DNA from 2 places in the Fusibacter sp. JL298sf-3 genome. Region 1 is predicted to be linked to the other one. Evidence: riboswitches for the same ligand, from Rfam matches in the RefSeq annotation. Region 1 holds a riboswitch; the other holds the start of a gene.
What was found. Region 1 has a riboswitch for lysine ahead of ACR6HW_RS11150 (Na+/H+ antiporter NhaC family protein). Riboswitches for the same ligand answer to the same signal wherever they lie in the genome.

Region 1 (16,449 bases):
CTGTATGTACCAAAGAGATACCCTTAATTGCCGATTTTATGTCGGGAAAAATAAAAAGTTTCTACACGTTTAAGAAGACGCGTTTCATTCTGCAAATCCTGTACAAAAATGCAACCTACTACCTCAATTACCTGAAGCAAATTGACCGCTTCAGCAGTTTGATTGAGAAGGAACTCCATAAATCCATGAAAAACAAGGAACTGATTCAGTTGCTCGCCCTTGAAAAAAGTCTCGTCTATTTTTCGACGTCTCTTCGCGGCAATGAAATCGTTCTCGAAAAAATGCTTAAAATGGCCAGTATCCAAAAGTACCCTGAAGACGAGGATCTTCTGGAGGACGTTATTGTCGAGAACAAGCAGGCCATTGAGATGGCCAACATCTACAGCAACATCCTCAGCGGTACAATGGATGCTTTTGCCTCTGTTATTTCCAACAACCTCAACATCGTCATGAAGTTTTTGACGTCGGTGACCATTGTCCTGACGATTCCAACGATGATTGCCAGTTTTTTTGGTATGAATGTGCCGGTGCCACTCACAAGCAGTCCGCACGCTTTTGCCATTATTATCGCTATTTCTATGGCGCTCTCCAGCGTCCTCGCTTTGTTCATGGCGCGCAAGAAAATGTTTTAACGCTTTTGGGGACGGTTCTTTTGTGCTCGAAAACACTGGTTTTTTCCATTTTTGGGTGTGCCTTCGACACCCACCTGCACTTATGAACGCCTGTGAACCCAAACCATCCATACAAAATACCGCCTTCTGCACACCGGCACATCACATGATGGGCACCAGCTGTTGCAGAAGGCGGTTTTACGTTGGTCTAATGTCTCGGCCTTGAGCGCACAGGGCCTTAAATGCACGCCCGACCACCGGTGCTGTCTTCGGAAAAAACGATGGGCATATCGTGTGATTGCAAGTATTTCAACCCTACTCTATGCCGTCGCAGCTGCATTATACCCACACACCATTTTTGGTAATATCAAGGTGGTTGTGGCACAAAAGAACCGTCCCCAAAAGCCCTTGCACTTTAAGGGACGGTTCTTTTGTGCTCGAAAACACTGGTTTTTTCCATTTTTGGGTGTGCCTTCGATACCCACTTGCACTTATGAACGCCTGTGAACTCAAACCATCCATACAAAATACCGCCTTCTGCACACCGGCACATCACATGATGGGCACCAGCTGTTGCAGAAGGCGGTTTTACGTTGGTCTAATGTCTCGGCCTTGAGCACACAGGGCCTTAAATGCACGCCCGACCACCGGTGCTGTCCGCGGAAAAAACGATGGGTATATCGTGTGATTGCAAGTATTCCAACCCTACTCTATGCCGTCGCAGCTGCATTATACCCACACACCATTTTTGGTAATATCAAGGTGAATCCGGCACAAAAGAACCGTCCCCCTTTGTTTAAATTTTCTTTATGGTGTTCTGCACCGCCTGAGTAAAGGCATCGCGTTTGAGCCCAACCTGAGTAAAAATCGTGGAGAGCGCCGAAATGAGGATAATCGGCAACACAAATGCAGTAGACTGTGTCAGCTCCGCACACAAGGCAATGCTCGACAGCGGCGCATTGAGAAAACCGGCCATCATGGCACATGCGCCCAAAATGCCGACGCTCTGCGCATCAAACTGTACCGGACGCACCAACGTGTAAAACTTCGTATAGAGGACACCTGCTGCTGCGCCAATGCCGATCCCCGGGAAAAAATTGCCGCCTACAAAGCCGGCGCCTAGCGTGATCCCCGTCGTCATCAAGTGAAGAGCGATGTACAGACAAAGCGTCCCCACCGACAGCGTCGTCCCCAGAATCAAGGACAAAGTCCTGCTGTGCAAGTCGAATTGCATCGGCAAGACAAAGCCGCTGAGTCCAACTAGCAGCGCGCCAAAAAACAGGCGCTTGTGGGGACTTCCGATTTTGCCCAGCGCCACCTGCCACCACTCAAGGCTCTTAATGTAGAGAATTGAAAGCACACCGGTAAAACACCCTAAGCCGATGCAAAACAGAATCAGATTCTGCGTCCACACAAACCCCGAGAAATCCGAAACCACCGGTAAGAGCGGCTTGCTGAACCCCAGAGTGGCAGACAGCTCGTAGGAGGCATACGTTGTAATCAGAAGCGGTGCCACGTTCTTGTAAACCGCTTCCCTAAAAATCACCTCCACCACGAACACCACCGCAAAAAACGGAAGACCGAACACACTGGCAAGCGTCCCGCCGATGCCGCAGCCTATGAGCAAGCGCACGCTCTCGGCCTTTAACTTCATGCGATACGCAACAAAAGACCCCACAGAAGCACCGATGTGCACCGTCGGGCCAAAACGGCCTGCTGTAAGCCCTGTGGCCAAAGTCACAAGACTCATAAGCGTATTGAAGACAAGCCCCATAGGCTTGATAATTTGGCGTTTGATATAGCGCAGTTCCACGAGAATTTGACCGACGCCGAAGCCCATGTCGTCCCGATCGATGCCCGAGCGGTAAATCACATAGGTCAGACCCGCACCGATAAGGGGGAGTGCAACATAGAACAGTCGGTGCCAACTGAGTGCAGGTGACGTAAGCTGGATGAGTCGTACCACCGCCTCATTGAAACCCGCTGCAATCACACCGGTGGCAATGCCGATGACAATGGCAATCGCAAAATTCTCCAAATGTTCCAATCGTCTTTCCGTCATAAAATACCTTTCAATTTCTCTACATCGTCAACATGAAGTGGCCTAGAATAGAAATAGCCCTGTAAGAAGTCGCAATTAAAGCGCCTCAAAAGAAGAATTTGTTCATCGGTCTCAACGCCTTCAGCCACTGTTTTAAGCGCCATCCCCCGAGACAAATCGATAATCGTCTTCACCAAAAATTGATCCTTTTCATCTGTCGTCATGCATTCGATAAACGTCTTATCGAGTTTGACCTTGTCAATGGGGAGGGAACGCAAGTAGTTCAAAGAAGAATAGCCCGTTCCGAAGTCGTCCAGAGCGATTTTAAAGCCCATTCCCTTTAAAGCGTTGAGGGTTTTCATCGAGAGATTGAGGTTTTTAAGGACGCTGGTCTCAGTAATTTCAAACTCCACTTGCTCTGTTCGAATGGTGTAGTACCTGAGCAACTGGCTTAGGTACTCGGGCAAATCGTAAGCCGTCATGCATTTGGCAGAGAGGTTGATCGAGACGAAAAAGTGCTTTTCAAACCGCTGATTCCAGTGCTCTACCTGTTGAAAAACCTCCCGAATAATCCATTTTTCGAGTTCGATAATCAAGTCGGATTCTTCTGCAATCTTGATGAACACACTTGGCGGAACATAGCCCTGTACTTTATGATACCACCGACACAGCGATTCAAACCCCACCAATTCCCCAGACGCACAAGCGTAAATCGGCTGGTAGTACATCTCCAGTTCGCTGTTTCTAATGCTCTCCTTCAATTGCTGCTTCCACTCGATGGTGCGGTAGGCGTCGCTTTCAAGGTCTTTCTCATAGATTCTGTACTGGTCTTTTCCCTGTTTTTTAGCGTAGTGTAGAGCCGTATTGGCCTTTTGCATCAATGTATGTAAGTTTTGAGCGTGATTGAGGTAGACAGAACAGCCGGCACTTACTGTGATTTGCGCGTGGTACGCTTCAAGTCTCAAATGACTGCGCATGAAATCGAGGAACCCCTTCAGTTCCCTATTAATATCGTAAGTGTTGAAATCCCTGGCGATGACTAAGACGAACTCGTCGCCGCTGACCCGCGCCAAATAGTCGCCTGGCTGTGTGCATTGTTTAAGGAGCTCGACCACCTTCAGAATGATTTCATTGCCGATGTGGTAGCCGAGCTTGTTGTTGATGTAGTTGAAATTGTCGACGTCGACGCACACCATGTAGATGTTTTTCGTGTTGAGATGCGGTGCGACGTAGGCGTCAAAATCCGCCCAGAGCTTTGATGTGTTGGGCAGTCTGGTCATTTCATCGTAATTGGAAAGCCTGTATATCTGAGACTTCATGTCCATCTGGTCGGTAATGTCGATGTGAATACCGGACATTCGTAGCAATGCCCCCTGTTCGTTGCGTTCCGCGATGGCCTTTGTGAACACATAGCGGTACGCGCTGGACACCGTTTCGATGCGGTAGGTGTTTTCAAAGAAAATCTCCCGGCTGTTAATAAAGTGCAGCAGCTTGTCATAAGCGGCGCCTGCGTCTTCAGGGTGCAATTTTCCCCGCCAGATTTTAAGTTCCTCAAGTCCCAGTGAAGATTCGAGGGGGGCGGCTTCCAGATCCCAGCTCCATAGAGCATAAGCGGCGTTGAGATGTGTAAAATTATGAATTTTGTAGTTCGAACTCACTGCCTTATCCAAGAACATTGCGCCCCCTCGATGTGTTATAGTGTAAATTTGCGAATCATTTCCTGCATCTCTTCAGAGAGCTCAGAAAGCGATGCGCTAGAGCTTGAAATCTGCTCAAGTGCCGCTGTTTGCTCTTCTACAGAAGCCGATGCTTCTTCTGTGCCGGCTGCATTTTCTTGAGAAATGCTGGCCAACTTTTGCATAATGGTTAAAATGCCTTCCTTTTCATCCATCAACTTGGTGCTGGAAGCGTTGAGGCGGTTGATGATGCCGTCGACGCGAGCCACCGCATCGGAAATTCCCGTAAACTTGTCGCTGGTCTCAGCCATCGACCGCATTTGCACGTCTAAGAGTTTTTCGTTCTCCGTCATTTCCACCACGGCATCTCCGGTCTTCGCCGTCAACTCCTGAATAATTTCAGAAATCTCATTGGCAAAGAGGTTCGACTGTTCTGCCAGTTTGCGAATTTCGTCTGCAACCACCGAGAAACCGCGGCCCGCTTCTCCCGCACGCGCTGCTTCAATAGCGGCGTTTAGAGCGAGGAGATTCGTCTGGTCGGCGATGTTGCGGATCATTTCACTGGCCGTGTTGATTTTTTCAGTCTTGGCTTTGGTTTCAAAGATCATGCGCTTGACGCGAAGCGACGCTTCGTTTGTCAAGACGGACTTCTCTTCGAGCTCTTTTAACAACGACGACCCTTCGTCTTTCAGTTGATTCACTGCGTTGGCCGAATCGTTCAGGGTCACCAACAGCGCCGCGTCTTCTTCTACAATTTCGCTTAGTGCTTCGACGCCGGTCATCCCCGTGCCGGTTTCTTCTGCTTGCTCGCTGGCGCTCTCTGCAATGGCTTCAATGGTTTTCGCCACTTCTTCACTGCTCGCCGCCGACTGCTGTGTAATCGCTGTAAGTTCTTGTGACGCCGCCGACAACCGCTCGGAAGTCACTGCCACATTGCGCACGACGCCGCGAAGGTTTTCGATAATCACTTGAAAGGCGCCTGCGAGATGGCCGATTTCGTCTTTTCTGTTGATCAATGACGCGTCGACATCGCTGCTGAAGTCCAGTGCAGCGATTTTTTCGGAATACTCCACTGTCTTGAGGATGGGTTTGGCAATGGATTTACCTACATAATAACACAGTAGGACACTCAATATAAATAGTCCAATAGTCATCAAATAAATCTTGCCTCTGATACTCGGGAGCTCGGACAACACTTCACTTTCGTCGGCAATGACCAGCACGGTCCAATCGGTGTCGGCAATTTTAGAATACCCCGCCAATAGATTGTTACCGCCGAATTTGTACTCTGAAACGCCGCTCTCCTCGGCAATTGCTTGTTCTATCGTCGGCTTAATGGCTTTATAAGCGTCGTCAACTTCTGCCTGTGCCAACACGTTGAGTTGGTTGCTGACATAGTCTCTGTTGGGATGCGCCAGCAGGGTGCCCTGGGAGTCCACCATGTACGCGTACCCTTTTTCGCCATAGCCGAGGTCGTCTGTTATCGCAGAGAGTGTCCAAGCGTCCGCCACAGCGATGACCACCCCTTCGATTTTGTTGCGATACGTTACGGGAACGGCGTAAACCATGGCTAGGCCACCGTCTTCGACGATGCTTAGGCCGGTGGTTGGGTTGAGCATGACGCGCTCACCCGCCATTGCCGCTTTAAAATACGCTTCTTCGGAAATATCGACTTCGCGTCTGTCCATGCCCTTGAACTGACCGTCTTTTTCGGCAAACCCCATGTAGATGAAGTGGTTGCCCGCCCCCACTTCTAAGGCGAGCAGGTCGATTTTCCGCTGAAGACTGGCATAGGGGTCCATAATCAGCTCGCGCTTGGCGACCCCTTCTAAGTAAACAAAATGGTTCTCATTTTTGCTCTCAATGACTTGTCCCGTATTCTCGGACACCGTTTGGATGAGATAGTTCGATTCTTCTTTGACAATCGATACTGTGGTCATCAAGGTGAAAATCCCGAACAATACGCAAACAAGTGCAATGAGCGCTGAAAAATAGCCTATTAGCCTTGCTTTGATACTCTTCATAAAACTCTCCTTCAATGTATACTCTCTAACAACCATAACCCAAAGGTTATTTTATATTAACTAAGAATTATCGTCTATTTAATTTATTTTAATATTATGGGAATTTGCGACACTTACGGAAATTGGGAGAGCCGTTTTATATTTTCAAAATCGGTAATCCCTTATTGCACAGCGGATTTGAGAATGATAAAATAAACGAAACTATTGATTTAGTACAACACTTATTTTAAAGGGGGTATACCAAATGGAACAAAGAAATAACGACGGCAAAGCGGTTGCGTCGCTTGTCCTAGGGATTATTTCGCTCGTCACAATCTTTACGGGTGTATTTGCTTTTATTGGAATCGTTCTTTCAATTGTCGGTCTGATTCTGGGTCTGAACTCGCGTAAAGAAAATCCGTCGGGGATGGCAACTGCGGGGATTGTTCTCTCAATCATCTCACTCGTATTGACGTCTTTAACAATTGCCGCTTGTGTTGCATGTGTCGGAATTTTCGCGTCTCTGCCTTCTGAATACAACTACTAGGAGACCACATGTTACCGACGGTACACATCTTAGGCCATACCATTGCGTCGTATGGCCTGATCATCCTCATAGGCATCTTCGTAGGGGCGCTCGTGGCACTGGTTTTTTCAAGGAAAGCCGGTCTGACGCGTGAAGATTGCCTATTTGCCTACATTTACGGCGTTCTCGGCATTTTAATTGGGGGAAAGATTTTGTATCTTTTCGTCGAGGCACCGCGTATTTGGGCAGCACGCCGTGTGTTCATCGAGCACCCGGAAGAATTCCTACATTTAATGACCGGTGGTTTTGTGTTTTACGGCAGCCTCATCGGCGGCACCTTTGCACTCATTTGGTACGCAAAACGGTACAAACTTTCCATCGAACGCATGCTCTATTGCTTCGTGCCGATATTTCCACTGGTACACGGCATCGGCAGACTGGGGTGTTTCAGCGCCGGCTGCTGTTACGGCATCGCTTACGACGGACCGCTTAGCGTCACCTTTGAAAAATCGCTAATCGCCCCAAGTGCCATACCACTCTTTCCGGTACAGCTTGTCGAAAGCGGCTTGAACTTCGCCCTTTTCATCGCCCTCGTCTACGCCATGAACCGCGTTCGCGACGGTTACAAACTGCTGGCACTCTACGCCATGAGCTACGCAATAATGCGCTTTACACTGGAATTTTTCAGAGGCGATTTGGTTCGCGGCCACCTCTGGCTCTTCTCCACCTCACAGTGGATCAGCCTCGCCGTATTCGCCATCGCCGCCGTCTTCTGGGCCAAAAGAAAAGCCGACACATCGGCACATTAAACCAAAAGCCTTCTTATTTTGTAAAGAAGGCTTTTTTGTGTAGCTAGATAGGAGACTTTAATGTCCGAAATATGTCATTTGAAGGATTTAACGCCCTAATAGATAGCGATTAACACATGTGATTTCTAAGCCTTCGTCAGTGCATCGACCGCCCTATGGCCACTGGACTCTCGTCGCCTAGGGCATCCTCCACATGGGACTCGCAAACGACACCCGCTTGTCTGACGGTTTCCAGTCACGCCCCGTCACGCCCAATCGTGCTCAGTCGTACCCAGTCGTGCCCAAAGGGACACACCTTACGCAAACAACCGTTGAAATTTGAACATTTGTCTAGAAAACCTCTGAACCGAGGGCATCCACCTGCGGAAGCTCCCACCTTCCCCTCCAGTCTTCCTTCTGCTCTCAACCCTTTGGAATTGCTCAAAGAAAAAAACACCCCCTCATTCCAAAGTCCCATTAATGGAAAGAGATAGTGTTTTTCGGCACAAAAGAACCGTCCCCCTTTAAAGCTCAAGCGTTTTGATGTTATTTCTCGAGAACAAATACGCCGTTACGAGCAGCGTCAGCACATCGGCCACCGGCTGTGCAATAAAGACCCCCGTCAAGCCAAAGCGCATCGGCAAGAAGTACACCGCCGGCAACAAAAACAGGCCCTGTCTCGAAATAGACAGTACCAACGCCGGCAAGCTCTTGCCCACCGCCTGGTAGTACACCGCCACCACATTGGTCAGCGACATGAGCAGAATCGAAATCACATACACCTTGAGGAACGATTTGCTCAGCGCCAATACCTCTGCCGTCGGCCTAAAGATGCCCAAAATCGCATCGTCAAAGAGCACGAACACCGCTGAAGACACCGCCGCAATGGCAAAAGAAACGCCCATGGTGTACCAAAAAGCCTGCCGCAACCTGCCGATGTCCTTGGCCCCGTAGTTGTACCCGGCCACCGGTTGGAAGCCTTGTGACAAACCGAAAATAATGTACATGACAATCATCATCGTCCTGAGGACAATCCCCATTGCCGCAATGGCTTCTGCACCGCCGTAAACGCCGGCGAGCAGGTTCAGCGCCGCCATGGAAATACTGGTCAAAATCTGTCGCGCAAACGAAGGACTGCCCATTCTAAACACTTCCAAAATCAGCTCTTTGTCAACGGTGAAGCGCTTGATGTCGAGGCGAAGAACGCTCTTCTTGCGCGTGTACTGACTGATGAGCATCGCCGTGGTCACAAACTGCGAAAGCGTCGTTGCAATAGCTGCCCCTTTAATGCCCATGTCGAACCCAAAAATCAGAATCGGGTCCAAAATAATGTTGAGCACCGCACCGACAATCATGGCAATCATGGAATTCTTGGCACTGCCCTCTGCTCTGAGCAAATTGTTCAGCGTCTGATTGGTAATAATCGCCGTGGACCCCAGCAGTATATAAGTACCGTAATCTCTTGAAAGCGGCATCATCCGCTCAGTGGCGCCGAAGATTTTCAGTGTCGGCACAATAAACAAAATACCTAAAATCGTTAAAACAATCCCACTGAGAATGGCCAACACAAAGTTTGACGTGACCACACTCTCAGCCCGCTCCTTGTTGCCCTCGCCGAGGAGCCTTGAGATATAAGAGCTGCCGCCGATACCAAAAGTCATCCCCACAGCGCCAAGTGCGACGACCATGGGAAAGACAACCTGCGTGGCGCCGGTGGCTTCCGTACCCAGCCAAGCCACAAACATGGTGTCCACAATGTTGTAGATGGCCATTACCAAGAGCCCCACAATCGACGGCATCGCCATCTTCATCACCGCTTTGGGGATGGGGTACTCCTTTAAAATCAATATGCGTTTATCGTTCATACAGACCTCTCTTCCCAATTTTACGAAACATTTGACTCTTATTATTCCATACGCTATACTGTCAGTCAACACGGGCAAAAGATAAGAAACAAAGGAGGGGCAAATGTATCGTATTAAAGACGACAAGCGCTCAATTGAATCGGCAACCCGGCTCTACAACGCCCTCTGTCAGCTTATGGCGGAAAAGGCGTTTGAACAGATAACCGTCACAGAACTCACAGGGGCCGCACAAGTTGCCAGAGCGACTTTTTATAGAAACTTCGACCACATCGAAGATATTCTTCACTACGAAATCGATCTCAAGTTCAAGGGGCTTAAAACATTTTTAAACCGATACTACGCCAGCAAACCGGACTACGTCATGCAGTTCTTTATCGTCCCCTTCCTCACCTACTGGGAAGCGGACTCTAGAATTATCGAACTGCTCATCGTCTCAGACAAAATCCACATCCTCAAAGACGCCTTTGTCACCCTACTTCGCAGCGGCATAGAAGCCTACTACTCAGAGGGCGGTGTCGATATAGACCATTATAACTATTTTCTCGCCATGCGTTCGGGAATTGCTGTCAACATCCTCGTACAGTGGGTAAACAACGGGAAACGGGAATCGCCCACCGAGATTATCGACATTTTGTTCAAGCAAATCGACGGCACCATGAATTACAAAATGTTCGCAAAAGACGCCATTTGTTAAAAAGCGGTTGACACGACGCCGTCATCCGTGCTAGAATGGGTCTCAATTGAATACATTACCTCATCCGTCGATGAGGTAGAGGCGCGGTGTTTATGAGTACGTGAAAAGAGGTCGGAAGCCCGAGACATTCACGAAAAGGAACCACCGCCGAAGCTTAGGCGCCCAAAGCCTTTGCTGGGTCTGCATCGAACAGGTGCAGGACTGTCGGTTTGCAGTACCCGCTGTCTACCGTTGTGCTATCTCGTCTTAGGGTTAAAGGTAATGTCGCGCGCGTATTTATGTTATTAGGAATACAGCACCCGACTTTGTCGGGTGTTTTTTTATGCTTACAGGACACTGGAAGGCCGCATCATCGGCACGTGTCCCCGATCACATCACTTATGTATTTTGGAGGTTTATTATGGAATTCGGCTGGCTCTCAATCTTACCACCGCTTATCGCCATAGTGCTGGCACTGCTCACAAAAGAAGTTTTGCTATCGCTGTTTATCGCCGTCCTCGTGGGGGCTTCAATCATCACAGGCAACATCGTCCTCGGGTTTCAAGAGGCACTCAACACCCACCTCGTCGGCGCACTTACCGACTCGTGGAACATCTCCATTCTCGTGTTCTGCCTCACCATCGGCGGTCTCATTGGGATAATCGATAAAAATGGCGGCACCCAGGGCATCGCCCACCTACTCGTTCAAAAGTCCCTGACCACGCGTTCGGCGCTGCTCTCCACTTGGCTCCTCGGTCTCGCCATCTTCTTTGACGACTACGCCAACTCCCTTATTGTGGGCAACACCATGCGCAGCATCACCGACAGCCTCGGCGTTTCTCGAGAAAAGCTGTCGTACATCATCGACTCCACCGCGGCGCCGATTTCATCAATGGCTCTAATTTCAACTTGGATCGGTATGGAACTGGGCCTCATCCAAGAAGGCCTCGCAAGCTTAGGTCTGGAAATGGGCGCTTACGACGTGTTCTTAAAGTCCATTCCGTTTCGCTTTTACAGTGTGCTCGCCCTCTTCTTCGTCCTCGTCGTCATCTTAATGAACCGCGATTTCGGGCCGATGCTAAAGGCTGAGCGCGCCGCACTGGCCGCACATAAAGAAAAAGCACAGTCGGAAGTGATTCGACGAAACGCTTCTAAATGGCCCCTTGCCGTGGTGCCGATTCTCGTAGTTCTCGGCGTCACCGTTATCGGCCTCTATCAAAACGGCGGCGGCTTTGACGGCGCCACCCTTCGAGAAGCTTACTCCAATGCCGACGCCAGCGTCGTCCTGCTTTGGGCATCGTTTGCAGGCATTATTACAGCCGCTGTACTGTCTGTTGCCGGTAAAAACCTCACCGTGAAAGAAACTTCCGACGCCTTTGTGGAAGGGGTGAAATCCATGACTGTTCCGGCAATGATCCTCGCGCTGGCTTGGTCGCTGGGCAACGTCAACGAAGCACTTGGAACCGCCACTTTCATGGTGGACACCATCGGACAGAACGTGCCCGCGTTCCTCATTCCGACATTTATGTTCCTCATTCCGGCTCTTGTGGCGTTTTCAACAGGAACCTCTTGGGGCACCAACGCCATCGTCATGCCCATTGCCATTCCGCTGTCGTACATGACCGGCGGTGTCGACTTAATGATACCCACCATCGGCGCAGTGCTAACAGGTGCAGTAATGGGCGATCACATGTCGCCGATTTCAGATACGACCATTATGTCCTCTATGGCGTCTGGCTGCGACCACCTCTCACACGTTAAAACACAGATGCCGTACGCCCTGTTGGTCGGTGCCGTCTCAATAGCTGTAGGATTCATCCCAGCCGGCTTGGGCTTCCCCGCCATCTTCTCACTGCTCCTTGGAGGTGCAGCCCTTATAGGGACTCTAAAAGTGGTGGGACAGCGGCCATAAGCCCCACATACAGGTGCTCCAAAAAAAGAAAAAACCAATTCGGGTGAATTGGTTTTTTCCTGTGGGCACTCTTGTGTTTGTTTTTAATCCTACTCATTAAAAACAACCGAACACTCTTGAGAAGAGTAGGTTCTCGGACGTAATAAAGCATTGATAACAGATCAAAGCCACACTTACGCACCTAAACGCGGCTGATGTACATCGATATACTGTTATATAACATCAATGCAAAGATACATCAACTTGAGATAATTATAGTTTATCTTGAATTTAATGTCAATAGACTTTGATAATTTTATTGAAAACTTTTTATGACTTATTTGTTAATTTTTACACAATCGCGATGTATTTTTAAACACCCTTATAATCTATCTTATCACAGTTCAAAATAAAATAACATCTCTTCCGCGAAAAAAATTTCGCACCTTATCGCTTATGCATCTTTTTCTATTATTACCCATTCCAGGCGATTGAAAACAATCGTATGCCAACAACACATGGTTTTCACCTTATTTTTCCGCTCTTTTATCAGCGTTGACACCCCCTTCACCCAGCATCTTTTTTAGGATTTATTTGCATATAGTTTTAATTGTATATATTCATTTTCGTAGAGTTAACTTGCGTAATACTGTATACAAACAAAACTTAATTCCTATTATTAATTACATTTAACATAATATGTATATACATGCTGACTCATAAATGGTATGATATGGATGGTTTGCTTAGTTGTATCTTTATACTTATTAAAATTCAATTACCCGTACAGCGGCAAACACATATTTTTTAGGAGGGGCACAATGTACTTAAAGAAAATACTCGCCTTCGTTATGGCTTTGGTCGTACTGTTCGGCACACTACCGGTGTTCGCCAACACCGCCGTTACAACAGACGAAATCGATCCTGCCATCGCCGAAATCAAGGGCAAATTAAACCGCTACAACACAGATATCAACTGCGTTAAAGCGTCTCAGTCTTCGGACGTCTCCGTAGATGGCGTCTTTATGACACCGGAAGACTACAACAAACTCGAGACAACACTCTCGGGGTTCGAAGCCTTTAGAACGGTTATTCTAAACGAGACTGTCGACGCAGAACGCTACAAAACCGAATTCACCGACGTCTACGAAACGGTTAAAGCCATCGACTGGCAACCGGGGAGCGTCAGTGTCGGCAGTTTGCCTGAAGCGTTCTTGAATCTCAACCCGCTAATCGTTCCAGATGGGGTTCTTACAGACTCAGCGCAACTGTCTGCTGCACTGGCCGGCCAAACGTCGTTTATGACTTCTAGCGATGCAAACGCTCTGCGCAATGACATTAACCAAGCCCGTATTCAGACAGACATAACGTTTATCGTCGGGGTCGGCGAAAGAATAGGGAATGCCTACCGCTACTACACCGATGACGCCACTATCGAGGCACTGAAAACCACTGCTGCCGCCATGGAGGCAAAAATCCAAAAAATCCAAACAGAGACCAACCACTTCATCGCCGATTCACAGGAAGAGGCCTTGGCCTATTTGTCTCAAAACGGCTTAAACAAGGGGTTCTGGTTGTCTAACGACGCGCATCAGACGCTTTTAAACGACTCAGAGACGCTCAAAACCCTAGCTACAGACGCAGAGGTATACAAGGCGTCTACTTATCGCGTAACCTCGGCACCTACAGATTCTATCACCTTTAATCAAGTTACTTATACGGAACCCAACCTCAATGATAGGGGGAAAATTGAGGTCACTGTGGACCCGTATCTTACGACTGAAGAGTGGTTGTTCTTTAGTGCCGATTTGGATGAGTCTTTGCCTTTGACAAAAGTTTATACCAATGTAATTAAATCTGAAAACGCTCTCTCCAACGAAAATGTATTGGAAAGGTACCTGCAAGTCGCTAGGGAACTCAAATACAATCAAACTGGAGCAGGCATTGGCAACTGCGTCATCGGTGAAACTTATGAGTTCGTCCTCGCCTATGCATCAGTAGACACCCCAACCCTAGATGATCTCACTATTATTCGCTACCCGGTTACTTTTTCACAAGATCTGATGACCAAAGATGCGTGGACAGACGGCACGCCGAAAGTTGTAGAAGTCCACGACACCTTTGCCCTCATCGAAGTAAACATGAACAATGTGGAAGACATCGACCTCTCTCGAATCCTCATTGAAGGGCATGACAAAACTGAAAGCGATTTTCGAAACGTCAAACACTCTTGGGGACATACCCTACCCGCGGAAGGGGCTATTATAAAAATTGAGGGGTTAAAGTTTGACACGCCATACAGCGTTGCCTTTTACAAGACTCTAGAATCAGATTCGGTCTATCGTCAAGTACTTCCCGAATATCTAGAATTTAAAACAGGTCCCTATGAGCCCTTGGAGTGGGGTGAGATAGAGTTGTCGATGCAATCAACCAACATGGTTTTCGTGACTGTCAATACCAATAGAATGGACATAAACAAGTGCTACGTAGGCCTTATCGACCCAGACACGCCGAGTGGGCTTGTAGACAGAAGCAAATTGGTAGAACGCGTCATTGACTCACAAAACATGTTTCACTTTTACGATTTAAAAGAAGACACCCCTTACCACTTCGTCATTCAAATGGATCGTGAAACACCGGAAGGGTTAAAAACATTTGAAAAGCGCTTCCCGCTTAGAACGGCAAAACTCTATCGACCGGATGAAAACAACAACACGCCTCAAGTACCATCGACACCAGTGACGACACCGAAGCAACCGGAGACGGTTCTAAGGCCGTCAAAGCAGGCACTTGAAAAAGCCACTGCTTCAGATGTCGCCAAATTTGAACTTAAAGCATCGCACAAAAGATTGGCTCTAGACGGCGCTGCTGTCGAGCGTTTGTTGGCCAAAGACAGTATGGTACAGGTGACCAAGGGCGGCGCTCTATACACCGTTCCGGCAAAGGCACTAGACCCTACGGCATTTTATAAGGCGTCAGACATCAAAGCCGAAGACGTCCGATCCGTTGAGATGCGTATTGTGGTAGACGATTTTATAGACAAAGCACTCAGTCAACGCATTGAAAAATTACACAAAGAAAAGAAGATACGCGCCATTACCAAACCTGTTATGTTCCGTGTGGAAATGTCTGTAACCACCAAGGATGGCAAGAGACACTACAACACCGTGCGCTCATTTAATAAGCCTGTAGAGAGAACTTTTGAACTCCCTGCCGACTACGACCCTAACAAAGGGACCACAGGTGTTGTCTTTAACGAAGACGGTTCTTTCCGCCACGTGCCAACGCGGATTGTAAAAGATGAAAACGGTCGCTATATTGCTAGAGTCTACAGCATGACGAACTCTGTCTACGGCATTGTCGAACGAACTTTTGACGCCTCTTCTGTGAAAGCCCACTGGGCAGCTCCGGTTCTGGAAGACTTTGCAGGACGCGGTATTATCGATCTCGATACACTGGACACAGATGCGCCTATGACGCGTGGTGCGTTTGTTGAAACACTTGTTGTGGCGCTTGGCTTAATGCCTGAGACACCTCAAACCACTCGATTCAAAGATATCACGACTGTCGGCACCTTGTCGTCAGCAGCTGAAATCGCAGCTGCCCGCGGGTTTATCAAAGGGTATGACAACGGCGACTTCGGTGCCGAGGATACCATCACGCGTGAGCAAATGGCACAAATAATGGCCAATGTAGGCGCCGTCCTCGCGGTAGAAGCCGATGGTTCTGAATCGCTCGAGCGCTTTGCCGATGCCGAAGAAATTTCGGGCTGGGCAAAAACAGCTATGGCATATGCGGTTTCCGCTGAACTCTACCGCGGCAAGCCCGATGACACCCTTGCACCAAAGGCGGCAATCACCGCTGCTGAAGCTATACAAGTTCTACACAACCTACTGACACAAGCACAATTGATTTCATAGGTACTTTTAAAAGCGCTCACCCCTTTGGATTTTGGGGACGAGCGCTTTTTTTATAGTGTGTAAAACCGCCCTCTTGACAGCCGTTTAAATTCAGTTTATACTCTTCATATACTCATATGGGAATATAAAAATATAAAGGAGGTTTGTGCTGTGGTTGAACTCTTCAAAGTCCTTTCTGATGAAACGCGACTGAGAATGCTCATGCTTTTAAAAGAAGAGCCACTGTGCGTTTGCCAGTTGGTGGGCATCCTCGATGTACCTCAGCCGAGGGTTTCTAAAAATCTCGCCAAGTTCAGAGACTTAGACCTCGTCGAATCGGTTCGAAAAGATAAGTTCATCGTCTACCATTTGAAAGCGGACTGTCACTGGTTGCGCCAAGTGCTGGAAACGGTCGAAACGGCTGTAAGTACTGCACCTGAAACCTACGCCTTGTACGCCGAGGACGTCAAGCGCCT
Region 2 (16,449 bases), 1.5 Mb from region 1:
TTCATCGAGTAGTGAAATCAGCGCGTTTTCCACGTCTGCATCGCTTAATACGACACCCTCGTTGCGCTGAATAAACAAAATAGAAAGTAGTAGGGCAAGTGCCAATCCAAGACCGATTTTAAAGTAATGTTTCATGCTCAGCCTCCTCTTATTCAGTTTTAAGAACATATGATGCGCTTGACGCGTATCAAAACGCCCACTAAGTTTTTGGGCTCAATGCTTGGAAAGATGATTTCACAAGCGCGTCTTTAAAGTGCTCTCGTCTCATTGGAGCGTCAGAAAATATGTAATTACCGGATGCCTTTACCTTTTAAATGTACCATACGCCACACGGCAATTCAACGCTTTTCGTCTATTTAACGCCCTGTGTACTGCCCCTGTTTGAGTGCTGTTAAAGGTGTCGTATAATGGCGTGAGGCGTTCGGCACCCTTAACTGGGCAGAAGAATTTTGCTATTGAAGTCAGAAGTCAATAGCGTTTTGTTTATAAAGAGGGCTTTCTCTGTCCTCAGGTAAAATCACCGATTCCACAACCTTTTCTTCAAAATTCAAACGGACAAGTTCTGAATCTGAATCGATCCAACTGAAGTACAGGTGGTCGCCACCGACGTACATAGGCCACGCCTGAGAGACGACTTTGACAATCGTTTGAACCCGTCCGTTTAACGGGACAACTTTTACATAAAAGGCATCGTTTTTCTCATCCGGTGTCACATAAAAGAGGGCGTCTTCGTGAAACGTAAAGCCGTAGACGACGTCTTCAACCACTTTTCTGCGCTCACCACTGTCTAAATTGAGTTCATACAAATGTTCTGCCACGTAATACAGTCGGTTCCCCAGTACCCCATAGGCGGCGTACTTGTCCATGCCCTCAGAGGTCAACTGTGTCACGACCCCCGTTTTTAAGTTCATACGGTAAATACGGCGGTCTTCGCCGTGGATGAAATACAAAAACCCGTCTTCGATTTGAAAGTTAACGGCGTACGCATCGTACAGCTGCACCGTCTGACCATTTGACTTCAAACATCTGATAAAGCTTCTGTCTTTAAAAGATGAGTAGTAAAGATTGCCACCTTTATCAATGGCATAGTGGGTTCCAACCACAACGACCTCAGGTTCTCCGCCGATATCGGTCACTTTACAAATCGTGCTGTTCTCAACATCTGTAAAATACAAGGTGCCTTTGTGATGACTTAAATGACGGGCATTTATGTCATACAGTTTCTTAATGCCTGTGCCGTCTCGATTCATTTGGTAGAACCCATTTCGGTAAATGCTTTTATTGTAATCGACAACCAGCTTCATTGAGAAGTAAACGCGGTCGCCCATATTTAAAAAGCGTCCGCCGTAAGCATGGTTCATAAGATTGCTCGCTTCACTTGGCACAGTGAAGTCGATGGCGCTCCTATCGCTTTTTAGAAACATGCCTATAACAAGAAACACCACTGCAAGACCGACAACGATTAAACGCTTTTTCATCATTAAAGAACCTCCTAACCTATGGCATCGAAAGCGCTCCAAGACACAATTCACTGCGCCTTCATACGTTTGATGAGATCTACCGCTATAAAATAGCCCCCCAATTACGGCTTTGCGCCTCAATCCAAAAGAGCCCTCACCTCCGAAATGCCCTCTTCCAGAATGGGCAATTTACGCTCGTCTAGTTTCACCTGATAAATTTTCGATTTGGCGTCGTACCCGACGACTTTTGCCGTTAACCCATTTAAAATTTTTTTATTAGAAGCAACAAACGCTTCGAAGGCCGCCTCGTCGGCATCGGGATAGTCTTCGAGCACTTTCCAAGCGTCATAGTAGACCGACTCAAAGTAAACTAAGTTCTCCCCCATAAAGAAGTCTGCTTTTTCCACACTTTCGTTGATATAGGTGTTTCTGAACTGAATTTGATTGGCAAGTTTAAACAAAGTGATGTTGTCGCGGATTTGTTCAAGTTTAAGTTTCGCCTCTTTGAGATAAACCGCTTCTTTTGTCGCGTTGTACGATTCAAGCCTATCGACATACGCTTTAATACTGCTGTACATTTGCTTATAACTCTGGTAGTAGAGCGTTGCCGCATTGGACTCAACAGTGTTGTACGGTCGCGTTACAAAAGCGGCCACAGCAATCGCCACAATAAGAATTAATGCAAGCCACGGTTTCTTTTTCATTGATTTCACCTTTCCTTTACTTTATAAACGAACAGCCCCTCTAAAATCTTACACTTTTTTAAAGTTTTTCTCGAAACGCACAAGATTTTTTTCACATGGCCCCATTGCAGACTCAAAAAAGACGCGGTTGACACCACGCCTTCTTCTTTCACCTTATAAATAAAGATAACTTTCAAACCATCCGCCACCGACTCTTTGAGACTCTCTCCCCCTAAAGCGCATCTTTAACAAATGCCTGAATATGGGCGACCAACGCCGCATCTATAGCCAGTGTCGGCATCCCTGACGCGCGGTAATACGCCAGCGATTTTTGAACGACATTTGCCTCGGGGGTATCGCCGTCATCCGATACTGAAGACAGATGAAAAGTGCTCTCCATAGCCACTGGTAAGTCCTTTGAAATCTCTTCCATATACATAAACCACGTCTTGTTCTGTGTGACAAACACCAACTTGGGCCTCCTTTTTCAAACCCGATTCTCCTGTGTAACAGAGGCGTTTTAGCGGCCTCGTATCGCTTCTGTTGACCAACAGATTTTAACCTTTTTTTGCCCTACTTAAAAAACGCATTGCTGTCAATCACCTGTTTCCAAAGACACCCAAATATCTCAATGCGTCAATTTTGTCGCATTTTCTCTCGCAATAAAGTTACTTTTGAGAAAAGTTTTTCAATTGAACCACTTGACAACTGGTGGCGACGCTGTTAAGATTGTCTACAATCACAAAATCGAATATCCAATCAGTGCATTACTGAGGCTGCAAGGATCAAGAGTAGGCGTAAAGCCGAAAGGGTGACTTGCCGAAAGAAGGGACGACCTTCTTGGGGCTATATTGAATAAATATAGAACTGTCTGAACACGATGGCCCAATTGTGTTCGGGAGTGCGATAATGCGCGGGGCGAAAGGGAACGTTTTGTTTGTGTACCGTTGTGGTGCGGCTCTTGTCACACCCTAAAACAAACTGCGTACAGCTATGACCTTTTGCTCATAGCTGTATTTTTTTATACCTAAAAACACAGATGAGGTGACCATATGAAAACATTTGGAACGATGGCCGTCGACGCGGCACACCATTTAACCATAGGCGGCATAGACGTAACGACGCTGGCAAATCAGTACGGCACGCCGCTTTACATCATGGATAGACAACTGATAGAAACGCAGATGCAAGCGGTAAAATCGGCATTTGTCTCGCCGGCCTTCGACACCGACGTCCTCTACGCTTCAAAGGCCTTTTTAACCCGCGCCATGTGTCAGCTCGTGGCAAAATACGGTCTATCACTAGATGTGGTCTCCGGCGGCGAACTCTACACGGCGGTCAGTGCAGGCTTTCCCATGTCACAGGTCTATTTTCACGGCAACTTTAAAACCGATGCCGAACTGACGCTGGCGCTGACGCACGACGTAGGCACCATTGTCCTCGACAGCGCCGACGAATACCGCAGACTATCGGCTCTACTGGCGCCGACAGACCGCGTTCAAAGCGTCCTGCTCCGCGTCAATCCCGGTATTGAAGCTCATACCCACGCGTACATTCGAACGGCCAAGCATTCGTCTAAATTCGGCGAAAGCCTCTACGCACCGGAGACACTCGATTTAATCGAGACCCTACACCGCGACCCACACATCGCGTTTAAGGGTCTACACTGCCACATCGGTTCCCAAATTTTCGATATTGACAGCTACTTAAAAGCCGTCGACGTCATGCTAGACTACCTAGCCACAGTGACGACGCGGATCGACCAGACGCCGGAAGTGCTGAACATCGGCGGCGGTTTCGGCGTCTTTTACAGCGACGGCGACGATGCCCTCGACCTCGAAACAGCGGCAGCAGCCCTCCTCTCTGCTGTAGAAAAAGGGTGTGCCGCCAGAAAACTTTCTTTGAAAAAACTGCTGATAGAGCCCGGTAGAAGCCTTGTGGCAAATGCCGGTGTAACACTTTATACCGCCAGTGCCGTGAAGACCACTTACAGCGGCAAGCGCTATGTATTTGTCGACGGCGGTATGACCGACAACCTGCGTCCGGCGCTTTACGGCGCTGTATACGAAGCGGCGTTGGCAAATGCCTTTGATGCTGTTGCCACTGAAAATGTCACTTTGGCGGGCAGTTGCTGTGAATCCGGCGACGTCCTCATTAAAGAGACGCTACTACCGCCGGTTAAAGCGGGCGACCTCGTGGTGGTCGGAAGCACCGGCGCCTACACCTACAGCATGGCCAGCCACTACAACAAGCGCCCTAAACCCGCCGTGGTTATGGTGAAAGACGGCCGGCACCAATGCATTGCAAAACGCGAAACTTACGACGACCTATTGCGCGGCGACTGCCTATTAAGCGACATCGACTAAAGGAGGCACCTATGGGCATTGTACAAAAATACGGCGGCACCTCCGTCGGCACCACACTGAAAATTAAAGACATCGCCAAACGCATCGTCGATAGAAAAGCAGAAGGCGAAGACCTCGTCGTCGTGGTTTCCGCCATGGGCAAGACCACAGACCATTTGATACACCTCGCACGGGACATCGTCAGCGACCCCGGTGGCCGAGAGCTGGACGTGCTCATGTCCACCGGCGAACAGCAGACCATCGCCTTGCTCTCCATGGCGCTGGAGGCTTTGGGACAACCGTCGATTTCACTAACTGGGGCACAGGCGGGCATTCAAACCCTCGGGCCGCACAACAAAAACAAAATCCACAGCATCGAATCAACTGGCATCAAGCGCCATCTGTCAGAAGGTACCGTAGTGGTGGTTGCCGGCTTTCAAGGGATCAACTCAAACGGCGACATCACGACTCTCGGTCGCGGCGGCTCCGACACCACGGCGGTGGCACTGGCTGCGGCACTGGGCTTTACCTGTGAAATCTACACCGATGTCGACGGTATTTACAGTGTCGACCCACGGGCTTACCCAAAAGCGCGTAAACTCGATTACCTCTCTTACGAAGAAATGTTGGAAATGGCCAGCCTCGGCGCCGGGGTACTCGACCCCAGAGCCGTTGAGCTCGGCAAGAAATACAGTGTCCCCCTGTATGTGGCAAAAGCTCACGGCACAGAAGTGGGCACACTGATTACGGAGGCAACTGAAATGGAAGAAAAATGGATTACAGGACTCTCCATTGGCGACGGCATTTTAATGATTGCCATACGGAATGTTCCTTACACGGCGCGTCATATCGCCAATATTTTTACCACCCTCGCAGACCAAAACGTCAACGTGGACATGATCAGCCAGACGGCGCCTTCACAAGGTACCGTAGACGTCAGCTTCACTTGTCCCGCCGACGACAAACGCTTCGTCAAAGAGGCGCTAGACACCATTGCACAAAAAATTGAGGGCGTCTCTTGCGTCATCGACGACGGACAGGTCAAACTTTCTGTAGTGGGCATCGGCATGATGAACCACTCCGGTGTCGCCGCCAGCATCTTTGAACTCTTTGCCGAAAACGACATCGCCTTTAAGCAAGTAACCACCTCGGAGATCAGCATCTCCTACACCATCGACGCAGCGGACAGACAGCGCGCCGTCATGTTAATCGCCCAGCGGTTCAATTTGTAGAGGAGGTCTTATGCGCCCTATTCCCTTTGAAAAATACCAAGGCCTCGGCAACGACTTCGTCGTCTTCAAATGGGCCGATGTGCAGAAGCTGGATTTAAGCGCACTGGCGCGCACCGTCTGTCACAGGAAACGCGGCGTCGGCGCCGACGGTATGATGGTGCTCAAGTGCGCCCCCGTGACCATGCTGTTTTACAACGCCGACGGCTCCAGAGCGCCTATGTGCGGCAACGGCATCCGCTGTCTGGCACAGTTTGCGAAACAGAGCGGCTGCGTCTCTACCGACACCTTTACCATTGAGACGGACAGCGGTAGCCGTCGCGTCGAACTGCTTTCAGAGGACACGGTGTCAGTGGACATGGGCACGCCTATTTGGACGCCTTCAGCCATTCCCTCGACACATTCGGCGCAGACGTTTATCGACTGCCCCCTCTCTGTGGCAGGTGAAACCATTCGTCTGACAGCACTCTTTATGGGCACCGCTCACAGCGTCGTCTTCGTCGACGCCCACGATACCGATTACATTAAAACCGTCGGTGCCGCCGTCGAACACCACCTGCTCTTTCCCGAGCGCATCAATGTCAATTTTGTCAAAGTCGTCGACGCGCACACACTGGACGTCGTCACTTACGAACGCGGCGTCGGTATCACCGACGCCTGTGGAACAGGCGCTTGTGCCAGTGCCGTCGTCGCCCATAAACTAGGCTATTCATCAGACGCAGTGACGGTGACCATGCCCGGCGGTGCCCTCGACATACAGCTAGCGCCTACCGGCGTCACCATGGCGGGCACCGCACACCGAGTCTTTGACGGCTATTACAGTTATTAACTAGGAGGTTCCTATGCATCATATCGCCATCGTCGGCGCTACCGGAATGGTGGGCCGCACCTTTTTAAAAGTTTTAGACGAGCGCCGCTTTCCCATAGGCAAGCTCTCGCTCTTCGCCTCAGAAAAATCGGCGGGAGAAACAATCTGTTTTCGCGGTGAGCCCCTTTTGGTGGAAGCTCTGACCCTCGAAGTCTTCAATCGAGACATCGACATCGCCCTCTTTTCCGCAGGCGGCACTGTAAGCGAGGTCTTTGCCCCTATTGCACGAGCAAAAGGCATCGTTGTTGTGGACAACAGCAGTGCATGGCGCATGCACCCCGACGTGCCCCTCGTCGTTCCTGAAGTCAACGGAGACGCGCTCAATACACACAGCGGCCTCATCGCCAACCCGAACTGCTCCACTATACAGTGCATGGCGCCTCTCAAAGCGCTAAACGATGCCTTCGGTCTAACCCGAGTGGTCTACAACACTTATCAGTCGGTATCGGGCTCCGGTGTCGCCGGTCTAAAGGCCCTTGAATCCGACGGTGCTTCTCCCTATGCGCATCCCATCGCCTATAACATCTTGCCGCACATCGATGTTTTCCTGCCAAACGGCTATACAAAGGAAGAAATGAAGATGATTGAAGAAACGCGCAAGATCCTAGGCACCCCCGAACTGAAAGTCACCGCCACGACAGTACGCGTCCCGGTGCGCTATGGACACTGCGTTTCAGTAAATGTCGAACTGGAGGCGCCCTTTGACCTCGAAGCGGTGCGAGACGTATTTAAACGCACAGAAGGTGTCGTCCTCATGGACGATCCCGAAAACGATCTTTACCCGACACCCCTCGCAATCGAAGGGAAAGACGCCGTATTCGTCGGTCGCCTCAGACGCGACGAAAGCGTCGAAAACGGCCTCAATCTATGGATTGTCGCAGACAATATTCGCAAAGGTGCCGCCACCAACGCGGTGCAAATTGCCGAACAACTGATTCGATAAAGGAGGCCTTTATGTCTATCTTTACAGGTTCTGCCACAGCTATCATCACACCGTTTGCAAACGATGGCATCGACTTTGAAACCCTCGGCAGGCAAATTGAATTCCAGATTCAAAACGGCACCGACGCCCTCGTGGTCGCCGGCACCACTGGTGAAGCCGCCACACTGTCTGAAACAGAGTACCGCGCGCTGATTGCATTTGCAGTGGAGACCGTTGCAGGCCGCTGCCCTGTTATCGCCGGTTCTGGGAGCAACAGCACCGCCAAGGCCATTGCCATGAGCCGTTTTGCTCAAAGTGCAGGCGTCGACGCGCTCCTGGTGGTCACCCCCTATTACAACAAGGGGACGCAGGCCGGCATCTACGCCCACTACGCGGCTATAGCCGAGGCAGTCAACTGTCCGATTATCGCGTACAACGTCCCCAGTCGAACGGGGCTGAACATGTTGCCGGAAACGGTAGCTGCCTTGGCGGCGCTTCCCACAGTGGTCGGCGTTAAAGAAGCCAGTGGCGATATCGCACAGGTGGCGGAAATTCTTCGCCGCTGTCCCGATGGGTTTGCCGTCTACTCCGGCAACGACGACAGCATCGTTCCCGTACTCTCCCTCGGTGGAAAAGGCGTCATCTCCGTAGTGGCTAACCTATTGCCACGGGAAACACACGATCTCGTGTCGGCGTATCTCTCAGGAGAAGTAGCGCGTGCCAGATACCTGCAACTCCGACTCAACGGCGTCGTCAACGCGCTCTTTGTGGAAACCAACCCCATCCCCGTGAAGTTTGCCATGAAACACCTCGGCATGGATTCTGGTGTGCTAAGACTGCCACTGACACCGCTATCGGCGGCACATGAACCCACCGTTGTAAAGGCGCTGACAGCGTTTGGTCTGCTCAAGGAGGCACAGATATGAAAAAGACAGTCATCTTATACGGGTACAACGGCGTTATGGGGCAACTGATTGCAAAAGAACTGTTGAACTCGGAGGAATGGGAACTCCTTTACGGCGTTTCGCCGCTTACAACAGCTGAGTCCGCCCCTTGCCCTTTGGTTACATCGCTCATTGGCCTCCAAACGCGCGCCGACCTGCTCATCGACTTTTCACATCCTGAAAACCTCGACGACATTCTCGCCTACGCCACTGCGCACCGAGTACCGACGCTCATCGCCACCACCGGCCATACGCCGGCACAACGCGAAAAAATGAACGCCGCCGCTAAAAACTTTCCACTGCTTTTATCGAGCAACACCTCTATCGGCGTCCACTTGTTAAATAAACTTCTCGCCGTCGCCGCTGCGGAACTGGGCGATACCTTTGACATCGAAGTCATTGAAAAACACCATAACCGCAAGGTCGACGCGCCTAGCGGCACTGCTGAAACCCTTGTAAAGACCATTGAAGCGGCTTTGCCCAACGCGATACAGCGCCAATATGGCAGAACGCCTGAAAGCGGTAAGCGCCAACCGGATTCTATCGGCATTCACAGCGTTCGAGGCGGCACCATCTCCGGCGAACACACGGTGCTCTTTGCCGGAGAAGACGAAGTTATCGAGCTGAAGCACACAGCACTTTCTCGCCGACTCTTCGCCGTTGGCGCACTGAGCGCCGGTTCAAAACTCCAGACAAAAGCGCCTGGTTTTTACACCATGCAAACCCTCTAACCTATAGATACGACGAAAGGATAGCCCTATGCAAAACACCCCTTTAACCGATGCCTACGCCATCGCAAAATTTATAAAAGATGCCGAAAAATCTACCCCTGTAAAAGCCTATGTCAACGGCACGCTCTCGGAGCCCTTTCCCACTGATGTGAAAGTCTTCGGCGGCAGTGGCTCCTACGTGCTCATCGGCGAGCACGATGCCGTCGAATCGCTTATAAAAGCAAACGCCGGTACAGTAAACGATGTGCACCGCGAATACGACCGACGCAACAGCGCCATCCCACTGCTCGATACCCGTGCCGTTCAAGCGCGCATTGAGCCCGGCGCCATTATCCGCGACCGCGTGCGCATCGATAAAAACGCTGTCATTATGATGGGCGCCGTCGTCAATATCGGCGCTGTCATCGGGGAAAACACCATGGTCGATATGAATGCCGTCGTCGGCGCCAGAGGCACTCTGGGGAAAAATGTCCACCTCGGCGCCTGTGCCGTTATCGCCGGTGTTCTCGAACCACCGAGCAAGACACCGGTTATTATCGAAGACGGCGTCCTCATTGGCGCCGGCGCTGTGGTACTCGAAGGCGTACGCGTCGGAGAGGGCGCTGTGGTTGCCGCCGGTGCCGTGGTCACTGAAGATGTGCCGCCTGGCGTAGTCGTCGCCGGTAGTCCCGCGCGTATCGTCAAGAACAAAGACGAGAAAACAGCAGAAAAAACGCAGCTTTTAGACGATTTGAGAGGTTAGGAGGCCCCCATGCACGCATTACTGAATCGAGACCAATCGTATGTTCTCGGCACCTATCGGCGCTTGCCGCTAGAAGTATCGAGAGCAGCGGGGTGCTACGTGTACGACGCAGCGGACACCCCCTACCTCGACTTTTTCTCCGGTATTGCCGTCACCGCTTTCGGCCATTGCGACCCGGAGATTAACGCAGCAATTACCGCTCAGCTAAATTGTTTCACACATCTTTCAAACTACTTTGCTACGCCAGCGGTAACTGCTCTCGCTGAAAAGCTCGTGGACAACAGCTTTGCTTCAAAAGTCTTTTTCACCAACTCCGGTACAGAAGCCGTTGAAGCCGCTATTAAACTGGCAAAAAAGCGCGGTCATCCCCTTGGAAAGTCGGTCTTGCTCTCTGCGGAAGGGGCTTTTCACGGCAGGAGTACCGGCGGCGTCGCCCTCACCGGTCAAGACAAGTACAAATCGGCATTTCAGCCGTTGATGCCGGGCATCGCCCACTTTGCCTACGACGACTGCACCAGCCTTACCGAATGCGTCAGCGAGGATACTGCTGCTGTCTTTATCGAGATGATTCAAGGAGAAGGCGGGGTACGGTCGCTCTCTAAGGCCTTTGTGTCCAAGCTCGTAGAACTCAGACGGCAATACGGTTTCCTCATCGTCGTCGACGAAATACAAACGGGCCTCGGTCGCACCGGCGATTTGTTCGCCTATGAGGCCTACAGCTTCGTTCCCGACCTCGTCTGTGTGGCCAAGGCACTCGGCGGCGGCCTCCCCCTTGGGGCATTGCTCGTAGGACCGGACTTGGAAAACGTTTTGGGCCCCGGCGACCACGGCTCCACATTCGGTGGCAACCCCGTTGCCGCCAGTGCGGGAAACGCCACACTGGAAAAACTTCTCGCACCGGGCTTTCTAGAAGACCTTAAGGTACGCAGCGCACAGCTTGACAACCACCTCACATCCCTAAAGACCCGATTTCCAAAGGTGGTTAAAGCCCTCCGCGGCAAAGGCTTTATCAGAGGCATAGACGTCGGCACTTACGCAGATGCCATCCAGCGCGCCGCCTTTGAACGCCGTCTGCTGATTAACGTGACAAGCGGAACGGTTATACGATTGTTACCGGCGCTCAACATGACTGCAGAAACCATCGACTGTGCCATGCATCAACTGGCTGCAGTTATCGAAACTTTGGATGATGAATAGGCCCATTATGCTGTTCTTGACGGGTGCCTTTTCCTTTTGCTATACTGCTAAAGAGTCTATATTACTATAGAGAGGAAGATGCCCATGACGTGTGAACGTTGTCAAAGTACCATCAGCACTGCTCACTGTCCCTATTGCGGTGGCACTGTAAAAGTAAAAACATTAAAGCAACATCCTAAAAGCGCTCGTTTCTGGTACGTGGCGGCTATTGGACTCATTGTTTTATCTCTGTGGACCAATACGTCAGCTGCTGAGAAATTTGCTGAAAAGCACGGTGCTTCTCCCAATCATCACACCCGCCGCAAGTAAACGGGGCATTTAATAAGTGCAACATACAAGCGACATCATCTTTTAGAAAGGACTTAATGTCATGTTGATTTTTAAAGGGCGGGGGTATTGGGTGCCTATAATCGCCGCCATAGCTATGCTCTTTTCAAGCCAAATTGCAGATTATGCTTTTGCCCTTCTCGGTCTTCCCCGCGATGGCCTTTGGTATATTATCGCATTACTTATCTACACCGGTGTCTTTACAAGGGCTTGGTTTTTATTGTTGCCACCTGAAAAAATTCGGCATCTCTATGTCAAACGCACTGATGAGTTAATTGTCGTCGGGGAAAGAGACACGTTCTTCTTTGTCCCCGTTACCTATTGTGCCTACGGCTTTATCGCCATTGGCGTGCTCTTAATGGGGGTGGCAATCGTTCGAGACGTTGTACTTTAATGTAATAAACGCCACTGTCTTTCAACGAAGCGAAAGATTGGTGGCGTTTTGGGTTGTGATACTCTATTTGTGGTGTTGAGCTGTGTAAAAAGTGTCGGACTAAAGGGTCACTTTAGTTTCTTAAGTTCTGGGACATATGTCCCCTTTCGGTTTTTTACACCTTAATGATCCCCCTAAACGCTGACCTTAACCTTGCTTAAAAAATAAAAGCTTCCGAGGCTCAAACAAACAAGCAGTACACTTAATCCCCCTGTATGGGAAATGGCCACTTTTTCAATAAAAGTTCCTCTAAATTTAAATAAGGCGAACATGAGTACAAGAAGGATATACGAGGTATATTGGGTTTTCGAATAATCGAACTTGTAGTTTAGCCAAATATAAAGCGCATTGTATGTTATGAGCACAATAGAAAATAGCATAATGGCGTTTAGGCTAAAAAAAACCACTTCTCGACGCAACAAGATGTTTATGATATAAAATACGACGTTAACAATCAGCATCCCAACGACAATACAGAGATGCGACATGATATTTTTTTCTAAAACCAAGGTTTTCGGCGGAACTGGCAGTGAGAGCAAAAAATGTCGCGTCGATTTTGAATCTTCCTCATAACACATTTTTCCGACGGCAAAAGTAAATAAAAGAGATGGCGCCATGAGCAATGCTACCGGGTAGTAAGTGACCCCGTCAAATGCAATGGTACCAAACCCTACTGCTAACAAAAGTCCGTAGATTAAATTTCTTCGGTTTAAAATAACGTATTTTTTTAAGAGTCTTCTCATTTTTTATCTTCCTCTTCTATCATATTTTTCAAATAGTTATCAATCGAATCGTTGTTCTCTACAAAAGTCTGAGTATCTGCTTTCTTAACCAACTTTCCCTTGTAAATAAAGAGCAATCTATCGGCAATTTTAGACATATCCTCTGTGATGTGCGATGAAAAGAGAATCGACGCTTTCTCATCGTTCGCATAAGCGCGCAACACATCTAGTATCTTGCTCCTCACAATGGGATCGAGACCGGATGTCGGCTCATCCATTAACAACAACTTCGGTTTATGTGACAACGCCAAAGCCAGTGAAAACTTCACCCGCATCCCTTTTGAAAGTTCTTTCATTCGGTAATCGTCGCTCAAATCAAAACTGTCCATAAAATGGTTATAGACACACTCATCCCAGTTTTCATAAAACAACTTGTAATAATTTTTAATATGAACACACTTTTGATTTAAGAAAAAATCCGTGTCTTCTCCAACATACCCGACTTCAGATTTATAGGCCATCTTATTAACTTCTGTAATAGTTTCGTCTAAAAACAACATGTCCCCAGAAGTTTTCTCTATTGCGGACAACAACAATTTCATCGTGGTACTTTTCCCCGAACCGTTAGGCCCAATAAGACCTGTTATTTCGCCTTCACGCAAACTAAAGCTCACTTCATCGAGTTTAAATTTTTTGTAGTGTTTCGATAGATTTTTCACTTCCAGAACAGAACGGCTCAAAACATCAACTCCTTTTTTTGTTTTTTATTTCACTTCTAATAGCTATTGCAATTGATGCGACTAGAGTAAACAACCCCTGCAACAAAATGTCACCGCTGTTCTCCCTGCCCATAATAATGGGAAGAAACTGAGTGATAGCAAACAAGAACACAAAGTATTTAATTGAAGCTAAAATTATTTTATTCATAATGATAACTCCTATAGGTATAAGGATTGATAGGGAAAAAGTTTGAATTAGCTTACCGTTTTCGTTAAATAATGATAACATTTTAGAAATATTTTGTAAATTGTTTTGTGAATTTGATTGCATATTTATAGAGCTTTAGGTGCTTTCTACAGAATTCAGCGCCGTTATAGGCGCTCTCATTTAACTGTTCTATTTTACGACCTCATCTCCCCCAAAATACCGAAAATACAGCCTTTCAACAGCCGACTCCAGTGTGGTTTTCAAACTTTCCGGCGCCACCACCTCCACCTGTCCGCCAAAAGACAGCAAATACCCGCAAAGCCAATCATCCTCAGGCATATACGTCCTTACCTGCAACCGCCCATCGGCAGCGCGTACAATCGTTGAAGCGTCGAAGTCATCCATAACTCGGTACGCCACTGACGGCTCAAAAATCAGCTCGATTTCCGGGTACACCGGCTTTTCTTTAACAGCCGCCGACTGCGCCTGTGGCAGCAACGCCGCATTAAAATGCTCAGAAGTCACCTTGAGATTAAAAAGTCTGCTTAGGCGATAGAGTCGTTTGGCGCACTTCGCCATGCAAAAGCCCTCGACGTACCAAGCTTTCGACTTGTATTTTAGTTGTATGGGTTTTACCCGCTTGTGCGATACCTCGGCATAACTGCTGTAATACTCAAAGTTTATGACGCGCTTTTCCAGTATTGCCCGCTTCAACAACTCAAACGTTTCCTCGTCGCCACGCGCACTGCCCCATCTAGAAAAATCAATAGAAAGCCAGCTGTCAGACGCCTCTCCAAATAGAGCTTTTAACTTGAGCAGCAGAGCATCGCCCTCAGCGCCCATCACTTGATGCAGACTTTCAAACACTTCTAGCAGCGCCTGTTGTTCCGACCGCACAAGCATCGATCGGTTCACCACATACCCTTCCATCAAGTGAATACCGCCCTCTTTGCCTCGCGTGCAGTACACGGGAACACCGGCGAGTGTGAGCGCGTCAATATCTCTATGAATCGTGCGCACAGATACTTCGCACAGCTCTGCCAACGCTTTTGCAGTTGTCTTCTCGTGAACGAGCAAATAGTGTACAATTTTAAACAGTCGACTGTTTGACATAACATCCCTCCTTAAAACGACTACGAGGTTTCTTTATGTATATAGTGTAGCAAAGTTTGCTCAAAGAGACTACCAAGCAGTGGGATTCTCAAACAAAATTCGCCGTCAATGCACGTGTTCATGCGCCACCATCTTTTCATTGCCCATGGAAAAGACGCTTCTGTCAACCAGAAACGTCTTTTCGAGGAAGGGGTAAAACTATGGTCTTTCTATCAACAAAGAAGTGCCCATGCCACCGCCGATACACAGGGTGGCAAGGCCTTTTTTAGCGTTTTGTTTCTCCATTTCGTAGAGCAGTGTCACGAGAATGCGCGCACCGCTGGCACCCACCGGATGACCGAGGGCAATGGCGCCTCCATTGACATTGACTTTGGACGGATCGAGTTTTAAGTCCCGTACCACGGCCAGCGACTGTGCGGCAAAAGCTTCGTTGGCTTCAATAAGTTCGAGGTCTTCCACAGTCCACCCCGCCTCTTCCAGCGCTTTTAAAGTCGCCGGTACTGGACCGTATCCCATAATCGAGGGATCGACGCCCTTAGTCCCATAGCCTTTGATAACGGCGAGGGGCGAGAGGCCAAGGGCCTCTGCACGCACCTTGCTCATAACGACGAGCATCGCCGCCCCGTCGTTGATGCCCGACGCGTTCCCCGCCGTGACAGTGCCTTCTTTTTTAAACGCCGGCCTCAGCTTGCCAAGTGCTTCAGCAGTAGCGCCGTAGCGAATGTACTCGTCGTCTTCGACCACCACCGGCGCACCGCGGCGCTGAGGAATGGTCACTGGGACAATTTCCGCTTTAAATCGACCGGATTTTTGAGCGGCTTCGGCACGGTTTTGACTGGTTGCGGCAAAGGCGTCCTGCGCTTCTCGGCCAATCCCCCACTGTTCGGCAATATTTTCAGCGGTCACCCCCATGTGGTAGTGGTGAAACGCATCCGTGAGCGCATCTTGAATCATATGGTCCACCATTTCATAATGCCCCATCTTCTGCCCCCACCGGTTGGACGGCGACAGATAAGGCGTGTTGGACATGCTCTCCGTCCCACCGCAAAGAATGGTTTCCGCTCCACCAGAAGCGATAATCTGAGCCGCTAAACTCACGCTTCTCAAGCCGGAGCCACAGAGAATGTTCAGCGCCATCGCGGGTACTTCTACAGGAATCCCCGCGTGAACGGCAATTTGACGCGCCACATTTTGACCACATCCGGCACTTAAGATATTGCCGATGATGACTTCATCCACCATCTGCGGCTCTATGCCTGCCCGCTCCAGTGCAGCTTTTGCCGCTGTCGTACCGAGGTCGACGGCACTTACAGCTTTCAGTGCGCCGCCAAAAGCGCCGATAGGCGTTCGGGCAGCTGCCACTATAACGACCTCTCTCATAAAAAACCTCCTTACAGTCTCAAACCGCCGTTTACCGACAGTGTGTGTCCCGTGACAAAAGACGATTCGTCGCTGGCGAGGAACAGACACGCATTTGCAATTTCTTCCGGTTCTCCTAAACGTCCCAGCATGGTCTTTTGGCGAATGGGGTCGAGCACTTTATCCGGCACAGTCTTCATCATTTCCGTGTTGATGTACCCCGGTGCAACGGCATTGACCCGCACTGCCGCGCCCTTTCTGGAAAACTCTTTCGCCCACGTTTTCGCCATGCCGATAACGCCCGCTTTGGTCGCCGCGTAATTCGTCTGTCCCACGTTGCCGTACTCGCCGACAACAGAGGCGATGTTGATGATGCTGCCGATGCCATTTGCCATCATATGTGGCCCGATAACCTGTGCCATATTGAAGACGCCTTTTAAGTTGACA

Region 2: another riboswitch for lysine. It lies ahead of lysA (diaminopimelate decarboxylase); the one in region 1 lies ahead of ACR6HW_RS11150 (Na+/H+ antiporter NhaC family protein).

The regions. Positions count from the first base shown of each region.
Region 1 is NZ_CM132608.1:2,345,546-2,361,994, reverse strand. It holds gene ACR6HW_RS11190 (magnesium transporter CorA family protein) at 1-632, shown strand, start outside; gene ACR6HW_RS11185 (chloride channel protein) at 1,408-2,673, opposite strand; gene ACR6HW_RS11180 (putative bifunctional diguanylate cyclase/phosphodiesterase) at 2,670-4,328, opposite strand; gene ACR6HW_RS11175 (methyl-accepting chemotaxis protein) at 4,346-6,352, opposite strand; gene ACR6HW_RS11170 (DUF4190 domain-containing protein) at 6,597-6,878, shown strand; gene ACR6HW_RS11165 (prolipoprotein diacylglyceryl transferase) at 6,887-7,666, shown strand; gene ACR6HW_RS11160 (MATE family efflux transporter) at 8,170-9,510, opposite strand; gene ACR6HW_RS11155 (TetR/AcrR family transcriptional regulator) at 9,614-10,204, shown strand; lysine riboswitch at 10,273-10,451, shown strand; gene ACR6HW_RS11150 (Na+/H+ antiporter NhaC family protein) at 10,527-12,095, shown strand; gene ACR6HW_RS11145 (S-layer homology domain-containing protein) at 12,896-15,994, shown strand; gene ACR6HW_RS11140 (ArsR/SmtB family transcription factor) at 16,145-16,449, shown strand, end outside.
Region 2 is NZ_CM132608.1:805,370-821,818, forward strand. It holds gene ACR6HW_RS03905 (hypothetical protein) at 1-135, opposite strand, end outside; gene ACR6HW_RS03910 (DUF5050 domain-containing protein) at 462-1,481, opposite strand; gene ACR6HW_RS03915 (hypothetical protein) at 1,598-2,164, opposite strand; gene ACR6HW_RS03920 (Maf family protein) at 2,376-2,615, opposite strand; lysine riboswitch at 2,906-3,058, shown strand; gene lysA (diaminopimelate decarboxylase) at 3,196-4,509, shown strand; gene ACR6HW_RS03930 (aspartate kinase) at 4,521-5,720, shown strand; gene dapF (diaminopimelate epimerase) at 5,731-6,546, shown strand; gene ACR6HW_RS03940 (aspartate-semialdehyde dehydrogenase) at 6,560-7,528, shown strand; gene dapA (4-hydroxy-tetrahydrodipicolinate synthase) at 7,540-8,433, shown strand; gene dapB (4-hydroxy-tetrahydrodipicolinate reductase) at 8,430-9,182, shown strand; gene dapD (2,3,4,5-tetrahydropyridine-2,6-dicarboxylate N-acetyltransferase) at 9,211-9,924, shown strand; gene ACR6HW_RS03960 (aspartate aminotransferase family protein) at 9,934-11,121, shown strand; gene ACR6HW_RS03965 (hypothetical protein) at 11,206-11,430, shown strand; gene ACR6HW_RS03970 (hypothetical protein) at 11,492-11,842, shown strand; gene ACR6HW_RS03975 (ABC-2 transporter permease) at 12,016-12,624, opposite strand; gene ACR6HW_RS03980 (ABC transporter ATP-binding protein) at 12,621-13,343, opposite strand; gene ACR6HW_RS03985 (hypothetical protein) at 13,348-13,530, opposite strand; gene ACR6HW_RS03990 (helix-turn-helix transcriptional regulator) at 13,720-14,643, opposite strand; gene ACR6HW_RS03995 (acetyl-CoA C-acetyltransferase) at 14,842-16,023, opposite strand; gene ACR6HW_RS04000 (beta-ketoacyl-ACP reductase) at 16,035-16,449, opposite strand, start outside.